DNA from 2 places in the Mesorhizobium loti R88b genome. Region 2 is predicted to be linked to the other one. Evidence: riboswitches for the same ligand, from Rfam matches in the RefSeq annotation. Region 2 holds a riboswitch; the other holds the start of a gene.

Region 1 (6,014 bases), 1.9 Mb from region 2:
TCAAATATTCGGCGTTCCGTCAGCCGGGCGACGTGCATGTGCACATGTTCGGCACAGCGACGCTGTCCTTCGCCGACGGCATCAAGACCGAGGCCGGCGACGTGTTCGAGATCGAGGCCGGGGATTTCGGCCTGCCGCTGCGCAACCCGCTCGAGATCGAAAAGCCGGTGAAGGTGGCCGTGAAGGCGCTTTGAGTCGGTGATCTCCCCCACGAGGGGGAGATCGGCAGTTTCGGCCTCAGCGCGCTGCGCGGAAATGCTTGGAGAGTTTCAGGCCCTGCGCCTGGTAATTGGAGCCGAGATCGGTGCCGTAGAGCGCCTGCGGCCGCTTCAGCATGTGCTCGTAGACCAGCCGGCCAACGATCTGGCCATGATCGAGGATGAACGGCACTTCGTGGCTGCGCACTTCGAGCACCGCCCGGCTGCCGGTACCGCCGGACGCCGAATGGCCGAAGCCCGGATCGAAGAAGCCGGCATAGTGGACGCGGAATTCGCCGACCAGCGGATCGAACGGCGTCATCTCGGCGGCGTAGAGCGGCGGTACATGCACCGCCTCCTGGCTGACGAGGATGTAGAATTCGTCGGGATCGAGCACCAGTTCGCCGGCACCGCTCTTGTGGATCGGCTCCCAGAAATCGACGACGTCCTGCGCCGCGCGTTTGTCGACATCGACAAGGCCGGTGTGATGCTTGCCGCGATAGCCGACCAGCCCGTCACTGTCGCCATTGAGGTCGATCGACAGCGCGATGCCGCCGCCGGAAATGTTCGGTGGCTCGGTGGCAACCAACATTTCGGCGCGGTGCAAGTCGTGCAGTTCAGCTTCCGAGAGCAGCGCGTTGCCGGTGCGAAAGCGGATCTGCGACAGGCGCGACCCGGTGCGAACGACGATCGGGAAGGTACGCGGGCTGACTTCCAGGTAGAGCGGACCGTTGTAGCCGGCGGCTATCTTGTCGAACTCGTGGCCGCGGTCGGTCATGACGCGGGTGAAGATGTCGAGGCGCCCGGTCGAGCTCTTCGGATTGGCCGAGGCCGAAATCTCTGCCGGCAATGCCAAGCTTTCGAGCAGCGGAACGATGTAGACGCAGCCGGTTTCCAGCACCGCGCCGTCGGCAAGATTGATCTCGTGAAGCTTCAGCCGGTCGAGCTTTTCCGAGACCTTGTGGTTGGGGCCGGGCAGAAAGGAAGCCCGCACCCGCCAGGCCTTATCGCCGAGCCTGAGATCAAGGCTGGCCGGCTGGATCTGGTCGGTGTCGAGCGCGCGCGACGACTTCAGCGCGCCGGACTGGAACAGCGCGGAAATGTCCTGATCGGGAAGAATGCCTGTCTGCCGCAAGGCTTCGCTCCTTAGCCCAGACGATTTTCTTGCCGCAGATTCTCGCCGCAAAACCGTGGAAGAGTTTTGCGGAACCTGCTTGGTACAAACCTCTTAATCAAGCCGGCAATTGACGCAAGCGTGGGACGGGTCTAAAGGGTCGTTATCCCGTGGTGATTTGGCCGGTCGGCTTGCAGCCACGTTAAACAAGTCGCTAAAGGACCGTTGGCCGCAAGGCCGTATGGACCGGTTGCGACTTTCGCGGCCGGTTTTTTTGTGTCTGGAACAAAAGCGATGAGCAGCAAGAAGCGTAACTGGAAGCCTCAGACAGCCCTCGTGCATGGCGGAACCCTGCGTTCCCAATTCGGCGAGACGTCGGAAGCGATGTATCTGACGCAGGGCTATGTCTACGAAACGGCGCAGGCCGCCGAAGCTCGTTTCAAGGGCGAGGAGCCTGGCTTCATCTATTCGCGCTATGCCAATCCGACCGTCGACATGTTCGAAAAGCGCATGTGTGCGCTGGAGGGCGCCGAGGATGCGCGCGCCACGGCGTCGGGCATGGCGGCGGTGACCGCTGCGCTCTTGTGCAGCGTCAAGGCCGGCGACCATATCGTGGCAGCACGCGCCCTGTTCGGTTCCTGCCGCTGGGTGGTCGAAACGCTGGCGCCGCGCTACGGCATCGAGGCAACGCTGGTCGACGGCACCGACATCGCCAACTGGGAAAAGGCGGTCAAGCCGAACACAAAACTGTTCTTCCTGGAAAGCCCGACCAACCCGACGCTGGAAGTGGTCGATATATCAGCCGTCGCTTCGCTCGCCAATTCGATCGGCGCGCGGCTTGTGGTCGACAATGTCTTCGCCACGCCTTTGCAGCAGAAGCCCTTGCAGCTCGGCGCGCATATCGTCGTTTACTCCGCCACCAAGCACATCGATGGCCAGGGCCGCTGTCTCGGCGGCGTCATCCTCTCCGACAAGAAGTGGATCGATGAGAATTTGCACGACTATTTTCGCCACACCGGGCCTAGCCTGTCGCCGTTCAATGCCTGGACCCTGCTGAAGGGGCTGGAGACGCTGTCGGTACGCGTGCGCCAGCAGACGGAAAGCGCCGGCAAGATCGCTGACTTCCTGGCCGAACAGCCGCAGATCGCCCGCGTCATCTATCCCGGCCGCGCCGACCATCCGCAGGCCGATATCGTCAAGAAGCAGATGTCGGGCGGCTCGACGCTAATTTGCCTCGACGTCAAGGGCGGCAAGCAGGCGGCGTTCGCCTTGCAGAACGCGCTCGACATCGTGCTGATCTCGAACAACCTCGGCGATGCCAAGAGCCTGATCACCCATCCGGCGACGACGACGCACAAGAATTTGAGCGATGAAGCGCGTGCCGAGCTCGGCATCGGGCCGGGGACGCTCAGGCTGTCGGTCGGTCTGGAGGATACCGATGATTTGCTGGAGGATGTCGCTCAGGCGCTGAAGGCCGCGAAATAGCAGAAGCCTTTGGCTTTCAGGCGCGCGACGGCGTCTCTTCCAACTCGGCTGCCTTGGTGCCGATGGTCATCGCGTTGCCGCGCCAGTCGACAGCACCGCCGAGCCAGCCCCGCGCCCACATTGCCGGCAGGATCAGGTCGCGGGCCATGATCGCCGCGACCATGCGCGGCGACAGGTACCAGCCCTTGGACCAGGCCAGGGCGCATTCCGGAAGATAGAAGGCCGCGAGCACGGCGATGGCCGTCAGCGGCAGGCTGAAGCCGGCGCCAGCCGCTGCCGCCAGCGCAAGCACCAGCGGCACCACTGCGCCAGTCAGGATTTCAGGCGCGAAGAACAGCGGGAAGGTGACGCGGCGCAGCCGTGCCCAACGAGCCTGGCGCGACCAGATTTCACCAAGCCTGCGCCGGCCGAGCGGCTGTTCGAAGGGCGCGGCGACGAGATTGACGCGCAGGCCAAGGCTGTTGACCAGCTTGGTCGCGGCGGCGTCCTCGGCGATTTCGGCGGCCAGCGCACGGATGCCGCCATTGGCATCAAGCATCGGCTTGTTCCACAGCATGCTCTTGCCCTGGGCAAAGCCCAGGCCGAGCGCCTCGCCGGCATACTGCCAGCGCGCCTGCAGCGTGTTGAGGAAGGCGCATTCGACTTCGGCCCAGAAACCATCCGGCCGTGAGCCGATCGGTGTCGAGCAGACAAGGCCGGTATCCGGCCGCCACGCCGCCATCAGATGCTGGACATAGTCTCTTGGCATAAGCACGTTGGAATCGGCAAGAATGACCCAGTTGTGCCGCGCGGCTTCCCAGCCCTTGACGCAATTGTTGAGCTTGGGATTGGCGCTGACGCGGTCGTCACCGATCAACAGCCGGGCCGGGACCTTCGGGAAACGGGCGATGGCTTGTCTGATCAGCCTGACCACCGGATCGTCGGCATGGGCGACGCAGAAGATGAGTTCGTAGCGCGGCCAGTCGAGCGAGAAGGCGCGCTCCAGCGTCTCCTGCGTGAACGGTTCGACGCCGCGCGACGGTACGATGATGGATACCAGTTGCGATTTGCTCGCCGGCGGCGCGATCGTGACGCGCCGTTTCAGCTGTGAAGCCGCGAGCATGATGCTGGCAGCGTTTACGACAATCAGAGCAGTCGAAAGCGAGGCGGCTATGACAGTGAGTTCCATCGAGATCTGGTCACTCCAGAAAAGACGGCCCGCATGACAGGCGTTTTCAACAGTCGAAAGAGCGCCGAGTCGCCCGGTTCGTGCACACCACCATTATCGTGTGTCACTTAAATGACATTCTTTGCCGGCACCTGCCCTTCGAGGACAGCCGCGACAAGACGCGCACGTTGACCTGCTTGCCGGGAGCGCCGAAGGTTCTGTTTGTTTGATCATGATCTTTTCCGAAAACCGGTTCCCACTTTTCGGGATCATGTTCGGGAATGTTTTGGAGCCGCTTATGTATCGCGCCGTCACGCGCAAGATCGAAGTTCAGGTCAGGCCGTTCTATCTTGAGGATCGCTCGGACCCTTCCGAGAACCGCTATGTCTGGGGCTATCAGATAACGATCGACAATCAGTCGGACGAATTCGTGCAGCTTCTGTCGCGCTATTGGCACATCACCGATGGCACCGGCCGGGTCGAGGAAGTGCGCGGGCCGGGCGTCGTCGGCGACCAGCCCGAACTCAATCCCGGCGACAGCTATCAGTATACATCGGGCTGCCCACTCTCGACGCCGTCAGGGATCATGGTCGGGCGCTATACGATGCGCAACAAGCGCGGCGAGACATTCGACATTGCCATCCCGGCGTTTTCGCTGGACCTGCCGGGGACAAGGCGGACGGTGAATTAGCCCCTTTCTCCCCGTCACTATACGGGGAGAAATGCCCGGCAGGGCAATGAGGGGCGGCGTCAACCTTCCGGAGATATGTCCATGACGAGGTCTGCGCGCGGCTACCTGCCAAAGTTCGCGCTGCCCCTCATCCGCCTGCCGGCACCTTCTCCCCGTATAGTGACGGGGAGAAGGAAGCTCCTTTACTGCGCTGCAAACTCCGCTGGGTCGAAGTCGTATTGCGTCGAGCAGAATTCGCAGGCGACATGGATGCCGCCATCCTCGGTCGAGTCCTTGATCTCCTGTGCGGAGAACCCCTCGAGGATACCGCGGATCTTAGCCCTGGAGCATGAGCACTGATCGGCAACGGGCACGCCGCCGAAGACGCGCACGCCATGCTCGTGGAACAGGCGATAGAGCAGCCGTTCGGCGCCGATCGTTGGATCGATCAGCTCGGTCGGCTCGATGGTGCCGAGCAGCGCCAGCAGCTCCTGCCAGGAATTGTCGGCCGGGTCATGGATCTCCTCGCGCGGATCGCCATCGCCACCCGGCAGGTCCGGCACGCGCATGCGCTCGGGCGACTGCGGCAGGAACTGCGCCAGGATGCCACCGGCACGCCACTGTTCACGCGCGCCGCCAGGGCCGGGCGTCAAAAGCTTGGCGACCGAAAGCCTGATATCCGTCGGGATCTGTTCCGACTGGCGGAAATAGGTGCGTGCAGCGTCCTCCAGCGTTTCACCGTCGAGCTGGACGATACCCTGATAGCGCTGCGTGTGGGCGCCCTGGTCGATGGTCAGCGCCAGCACGCCGCTGCCGAGCAATGTCTGCTGGGACGTCTCGCCTGCCGCGACCAACGCCTCAAGCCGATCCGCATCGAAGCGTGCATAGGCGCGCAATGCCGAGGGCGTGGAGAAATCCGCCACCAGCATGTCGACCGGCCCGTCGGTGCGGGTCTGCAGGATGAACTTGCCCTCGAACTTGAGCGAAGTGCCAAGCAGCACCGTCAGCACACAGGCTTCCGCGAGCAGGCGGGCAACCGGCTCGGGATAATCGTGGCGCGTGAGAATGGCGTCGAGCATCGGTCCGAGCTGGACCGTGCGGCCGCGCACATCGAGCGGACCGACCTCGAAGGGTACGACGTGATCGTCGCCGGCATAGCCGAACTCGCCGAGTTTGGGGTGATGTTCAGTCACTTGATAGGTTTCCAACATGACAAAGCTCCGGGGCGCGGCCATGCGGCCCGGAGGGGCACATGCGTCCAAACGCGCTTGATTTGCGTCATGCGGCGCAGATAGGCATCGCGCCGCCGCAGATCAAGCGCCCAAGGATCAAGCGCCCAGACACGTCAAGCGCCCAAGCACTTCAAACAGCAAGACACTTCAAACACCAAGGCACCAGGCC
Region 2 (6,014 bases):
GGTCCGGCAATACGGGCCGCATCGCGCTCGCCTATTTCGAATGGGCAGGCACGGTGCGCGATGACGCGATCATCAGCTGGCAGATCATCGACAGTGCCGAGAGCGCCAACAGCTTCGCCGACAAGGTCGCGGCGCGTCCGTTCCGGAGCTTTCGCGGCACCTCGATCTCCACCGCGCTTGGCTTCGGCGCCGGGCTGTTCGACAGGGCTGACTTCACCGGCGAACGCAGCGTCATCGACATTTCCGGCGATGGTCCCAACAATATCGGGCCGCCGGTCACCGCCATGCGTGATGCGGCAACCGCCCAGGGCATCGTCATCAACGGCCTGCCGATCCTGATCAGCCCATCGCCGACCTTCAAGCATCTCGACCAGTATTACGCGCAGTGTGTGACGGGCGGACCGGGCTCTTTCGTGCTGCCTATCTACGCGGCTGCCGAATTTTCGACGGCCATCCGTCGCAAGCTGATCCTCGAAGTGAGCGGCATTCAGGACAAGGCTGGGGTCATTCCCGTCGACGCGGATGCGCCGATCGACTGCCTGCAGGGGGAGCGTGACAAGCGGTTCTTCTCGGATCCATATTTGCCCGAACTGGATCGATGAGCCGTCGTCGGTCACGCCGGCGCGGCTGCATCCTTGAGCAATCTGAAAGGGGGCCTCTTTAAAGCTGCTAAGAGCGTTGGTTGCGAACTTCATTGTAGAGGTCACGACGCGAGCGTCGGCCACAGACATAGCCATTGACCAGTTCCGGCAAGGAATAGCCGAGCGCCGCCGATGAGCGGTTGGTCATGTATCCCGCAAATGCCTGAGGTATCCGGCCCTTGAGAAGATCGGCGATGATCTGCCGCGCGATCATGAAAGGCGGGATGTGCGGATAGCGGCGGGCGATATCCGGATGTTTGGCCATCAGGTTCGCATAGGCTTCGACATAGCCGCCCCGGCGGCTCGAAATCGAGTTCTGCGAATTGTGCTTCGTCCAATCGATGTCCCCGGACAATTGTGCGCCGAAGCGTGCGGCGAGGCGCAGCAGCAACTCCCGGTCCTGCATCCGGCTGATGTCGCTGTCATAACCGCCTATGGCCAGCAAGGCCTCGCGACGAGCCGTTATCGCCGAACCGGCGACGAACGCTGTCTGCACAACCACCGCTCGCTCCAGCATGGGCGGGCTCAGAAAGGCGGTGCGGTTGATGCAATTGGTGGTTCGATTTCCTTTCAGGGAAACATATGAGGAGAGCAGCACCTGAAGTGTGGGATTGTCATCGAACCAGGCCAAGGTCCGTTCGAGTCGATGTGGCAGGTAGACGTCGTCGGAATCCAGGAATGTCACGACAGGCGCGCTCGCCCGCTCGATGCCGGCATTCCTGGCGGCGTTGGCGCCGCGCCATTTCGCGCCGATATAGACCAGCCGGGTGTCTTCAATGCGGGCCAGCGCCGCTCCGGTGCCATCGGTCGAGCCATCATCGACGACAATGTGCTCGATCCGCCGCAAACTCTGGGAAAGCACGCTGTCCACGGCGCGCAACACCGTCTCACGCCTGTTGTGGGTCGGCGTGACGACCGTGATGAGGGGAGAGGTGTCTGCGTTGTTGGACACGTTGTGTCAGCTACATCCCTGGCGAAGCAGCGAGCCCTGCCGAGCCTCTTCTACTTTTACAATGACCGGATGGATCCAACCGTCCTTTTCACGTCTCGGCTCAGATTCGAAACGCTACAGAAGACATGTCCTGATGTCACCTTTCGGACAGGATTCCAGTCTCGCGAAGACGATGAATTTGTCACCCAGTGACTCGATGGCAACACCGAACCCCTTGCGATCGAGCGTTCCCGGTGCGACGTGCTTTCGTGTCGTTTCGATTACCTCCGGGGTAATCGCATCCTCTCCTGTCTCCTTGCACATTGTGTCCATCAAGCCGGAGATCGGCTTCAACCGATAAGGGAGTTACGTCATGACCGCCTACGCCGTTGCCCATATGCGCCAAGTCACGATGGGCCCGCAGATCGTCGAGTATCTGCACAGGATCGATGCCACGCTGGAGCCGTTTGGCGGCCGCTTTCTGGTCCATGGCGGCGATGTCGAGGTGATCGAGAATGACTGGCCGGGCCATCTGATCATCATCGAGTTTCCCGATCGGCAGCAGATGCGCGGCTGGTATGATTCGCCGGCCTACCAGGCGATCCTTTCGCTGCGCACCGACAATTCGGACTCCGCCGTCATCATGGTTGACGGCGTCGAGCATCCGCACAAGGCCACGGATGTTCTGCAATAGGTCGGCGGATGCGTTCTATCGCTTCAGCAAGAACACCGCCTGCTGGCCGAAGAAATTCCAGAACCACCAAGGCATCGACAGGCCGATCTTCTGGCCGGCGGCGTCGAGCGCGGTTGCCTTTTCCACCGTGGCCCCCAGCTCCTCGCACAGATTGACGAAATCGCGAATGGTGCAGAAGTGGATGTTGGGCGTGTCGTACCAGGAGTAGGGCAGATCCGCGGTCACCGGCATCCGGCCTTTGACGAACAGCGACAGGCGCACCCGCCAATGGCCGAAATTGGGGAAGGACACGATCGCCCGGTTGCCGATCCGGAGCAGTTCGTCGAGCACCAGCTTCGGGTTGCGGGTGGCCTGCAAGGTCTGCGACAGGACGACGAAGTCGAAACCCTTGTCGGGATAGAATTCGAGATCCTTGTCGGCATCGCCCTGGATGACCGAGAGGCCGCGCGCCACGCATTCGTTGACGCCACGCTGCGAGAGCTCCAGCCCGCGGCCGTCGACCTGCTTGGTGTCCTGCAGCAATTCAAGCAACGAGCCGTCGCCGGAACCGACGTCGAGCACGCGGGACTGCGGCGGGATGAGATTGGCGACGACCTCGAGGTCGACGCGCTGGTTTCCATTGACGCTCATGATGTCAGCCCTCTGGCGCGAGCCGCCGAGCCGATGAAGCCGTTGATGGCGGCGAACAGTTCCGGCTCGTCGAGCAGGAAGGCGTCATGGCCACGATCGGTCTCGATCTCGACGAAGGATACCGATGCGCCGGCGGCATTGAGTGCGTGCACGATCGAGCGGCTCTCTTCGGTCGGAAACAGCCAGTCCGAAGTGAAGGACACAAGGCAGAAACGGGTCCTGGTGCCGGCAAAGGCGTCCGCCAGCCTGCCGCCATGGTCGGCGGCGAGGTCGAAATAATCCATCGACCGCGTCATGTAGAGGTAGGAATTGGCGTCGAAGCGATCGACGAAGGTCATTCCCTGGTGGCGCAGATAGCTTTCGATCTGGAAGTCGGCGTCGAAGCCGAAGGTCAGGTGGTCGCGATCCTGCAGGTTGCGGCCGAATTTGCGGTGCAAGGCGGCTTCCGAGAGATAGGTGATGTGGGCCGCCATGCGCGCTACCGCCAGGCCTTTTTCCGGGCGCTTGCCGTGCTCGAAATATTTGCCGCCGTGCCAGTCCGGATCGGCCATGACGGCTTGCCGGCCGACTTCGTGGAAGGCGATGTTCTGCGAGGAATGGCGCGCGCCGGTGGCGATCGGCAGCGCCGAGAACACGCGCTCGGGATAGCTCGACGCCCATTCCAGCACCTGCATGCCGCCCATCGAGCCGCCGAGGACGCAGAACAGCTGTTCGATGCCGAAATGGTCGATCAGCATCTGCTGGGCACGCACCATGTCGCGGATGGTGATGATGGGCAGGTCGAGCCCATAGGGCTTGCCGGTGGCGGGGTTGGTCGAGGCCGGGCCGGTGGAGCCCAGGCAGCCGCCGATGACGTTCGAGCAAATGACAAAGAAACGGTTGGTGTCGATGATCTTGCCGGGACCGATCAGCACTTCCCACCAGCCCGGCTTGCCGGTCACCGGGTTGGTGTTGGCGACATGCTGGTCGCCGGTCAGCGCGTGGCAGACGAGGATGGCATTGGAGCGGGCATCGTTCAGCGTGCCATAGGTCTGGTAGGCGATCTGGAATGGCGACAGCAGCGTGCCGGCGTCAAGCTTGAGCGGCTTGTCGGGCCCGAAACGCAACACCGGGCTCGACGGTTGGTCGGCCTCGTTGTTGGTCTTTCCAGCGCGCAGAGCGGCCATTCACATCTCTTCCATCGGTCGTCCGGCCGGGCGCGGACAACAAAAAACCGGCATTGCCGTCGCAAAGCCGGTTACAGGATGCAAACGGCCCTTTAGCAAGTTGTTTAACGTGGCTGCAAGCCGACCGGCCAAATCACCACGGAACTGTCGCTGACCTTCTAGAACTCGCCCGCCTTGCCGTCAATGCCGACTGCTGGCCGGCTATAGGCACAACTGCCGCCTCTCGACATTGCGGGCCATGGCTTGTATTTCCGCTGCGGCCTCCGGCTGGAGGCATTTTCGACGGATTTTGCAAAAAATGAACCAGACATCGGATCAGGCACGTCCAACCCCGCGCGCGGGCATCATGGACATCGACGCCTATGTGCCCGGCAAGAGCACGGCGCCTGCCGGTGTCGCCAAGGTCTACAAGCTGTCGTCGAACGAGAATCCGCTCGGGCCCTCACCGAAGGCGATCGAAGCCGCGCGGGAGATTGCCGGAAAGCTCGATATCTATCCCGACGGCACTGCCAGACGGTTGCGCGAGGCGATCGCCGAGGTGCACGGCCTCAATGCCCAGAACATCATCTGCTCCAACGGCTCCGACGAGATCCTCGGCCTTTTGGCACAGACCTATCTTGCACCCGGTGACGAGGCCATATTCACCGAACACGCCTTCATGGTCTACAAGATCTACATCCAGTCGGCCGGGGCCACACCGGTTGTGGTCAAGGAGACCGAGGAACGCGCCGACATCGATGCGTTGCTGGCCGCCGTCACGCCGCGCACGAAGATCGTGTTCCTCGCCAATCCCAACAATCCGACCGGCACCTATGTGCCGTTCCAGGAGGTGCGCCGCCTGCATGCCGGCTTGCCCCGCAATGTGCTGCTGGTGCTCGACGCCGCTTACGCCGAATATGTCCGCCGCAACGATTATGAAGCCGGTATCGAGTTGGTCGGCGGCGCCGAGAACGTGGTGATGACCCGCACCTTCTCCAAGATCGGCCTGGGCGGCGCACGCATTGGCTGGATGTATGGTCCGATGCACATCGTCGACGCCATCAATCGCGTGCGCGGTCCCTTCAACGTCAACACGACGGCGATCGAGGCCGGTGTCGCGGCGATCCGCGACCGCGCCCATGTCGAGCGCAGCGTGGCGCATAACGAGACCTGGCTCACCTGGCTGAGCGCGGAGATGACCGGGCTCGGGCTGCGGGTGACACCCAGCGTCGGCAATTTCCTCCTCATCCATTTTCCCGACGACAAGAAGCACTCCGCGGCCGCGGCGGACGACTATCTGACCGCGCGCGGCTATATCTTGCGGCGCGTTTCAGGCTACGGCTTTCCCAACGCGCTGCGCATGACCGTCGGCACCGAAGAAGCCAATCGCGGCGTTGTCGCCGCGCTCACGACATTCCTGAAGAGCTAGAATGCTCGAAAAGCTGGAACACCCCGAAAGCTGAACGCCATGACATCACCGATGTTTGAAAAGATCGCGCTGGTCGGCATCGGCCTGATCGGCTCGTCGCTGGCACGCGTCATCCGCCGCGAGGGCCTTGCCGGCCATGTCGCCATCTCGACCCGCAGTGCTGCGACGCTGGCGCGGGCGGAGGAACTTGGGCTCGGCGATTCCTACACGACCGATGCGAAGGAAGCGGTTCGCGATGCCGACCTGGTCATCGTCTCGGTGCCGGTCGGTTCGTCCGGCGCGGTGGCGCAGGAGATCGCGCCGGCGCTGAAGAAGGGTGCTATCCTCACCGATGTCGGTTCGACCAAGGCCTCGGTCATCGCGCAGATGCAGCCGCATGTGCCTGATGGCGTCCATTTCATTCCTGGCCATCCGCTGGCGGGCACCGAAAAATCCGGTCCAGATGCAGGGTTTGCCGACCTGTTCGACAATCGCTGGTGCATCTTTACGCCGCTGCCGGACACCGATCCGGACGCGCTGGAGAGGCTGTCGGAATTCTGGCGCC

What was found. Region 2 has a riboswitch for S-adenosylmethionine ahead of metX (homoserine O-acetyltransferase MetX). Riboswitches for the same ligand answer to the same signal wherever they lie in the genome.
Region 1: linked by a shared signal. The riboswitch ahead of EB235_RS34280 (O-succinylhomoserine sulfhydrylase) and the one ahead of metX (homoserine O-acetyltransferase MetX) in region 2 are both predicted to bind S-adenosylmethionine.

What each region holds. Positions count from the first base shown of each region.
Region 1 covers NZ_CP033367.1:7,140,847-7,146,860, forward strand. The annotation lists gene araD1 (AraD1 family protein) at 1-194, shown strand, start outside; gene EB235_RS34275 (2'-deoxycytidine 5'-triphosphate deaminase) at 238-1,332, opposite strand; SAM riboswitch at 1,472-1,549, shown strand; gene EB235_RS34280 (O-succinylhomoserine sulfhydrylase) at 1,606-2,796, shown strand; gene EB235_RS34285 (ceramide glucosyltransferase) at 2,813-3,964, opposite strand; gene apaG (Co2+/Mg2+ efflux protein ApaG) at 4,242-4,634, shown strand; gene EB235_RS34295 (Hsp33 family molecular chaperone) at 4,817-5,848, opposite strand; gene argF (ornithine carbamoyltransferase) at 5,993-6,014, opposite strand, start outside.
Region 2 covers NZ_CP033367.1:1,875,305-1,881,318, forward strand. The annotation lists gene EB235_RS09160 (DUF1194 domain-containing protein) at 1-602, shown strand, start outside; gene EB235_RS09165 (glycosyltransferase family 2 protein) at 670-1,593, opposite strand; gene EB235_RS09170 (DUF1330 domain-containing protein) at 1,946-2,266, shown strand; gene metW (methionine biosynthesis protein MetW) at 2,282-2,896, opposite strand; gene metX (homoserine O-acetyltransferase MetX) at 2,893-4,062, opposite strand; SAM riboswitch at 4,135-4,212, opposite strand; gene hisC (histidinol-phosphate transaminase) at 4,361-5,470, shown strand; gene EB235_RS09190 (prephenate/arogenate dehydrogenase family protein) at 5,510-6,014, shown strand, end outside.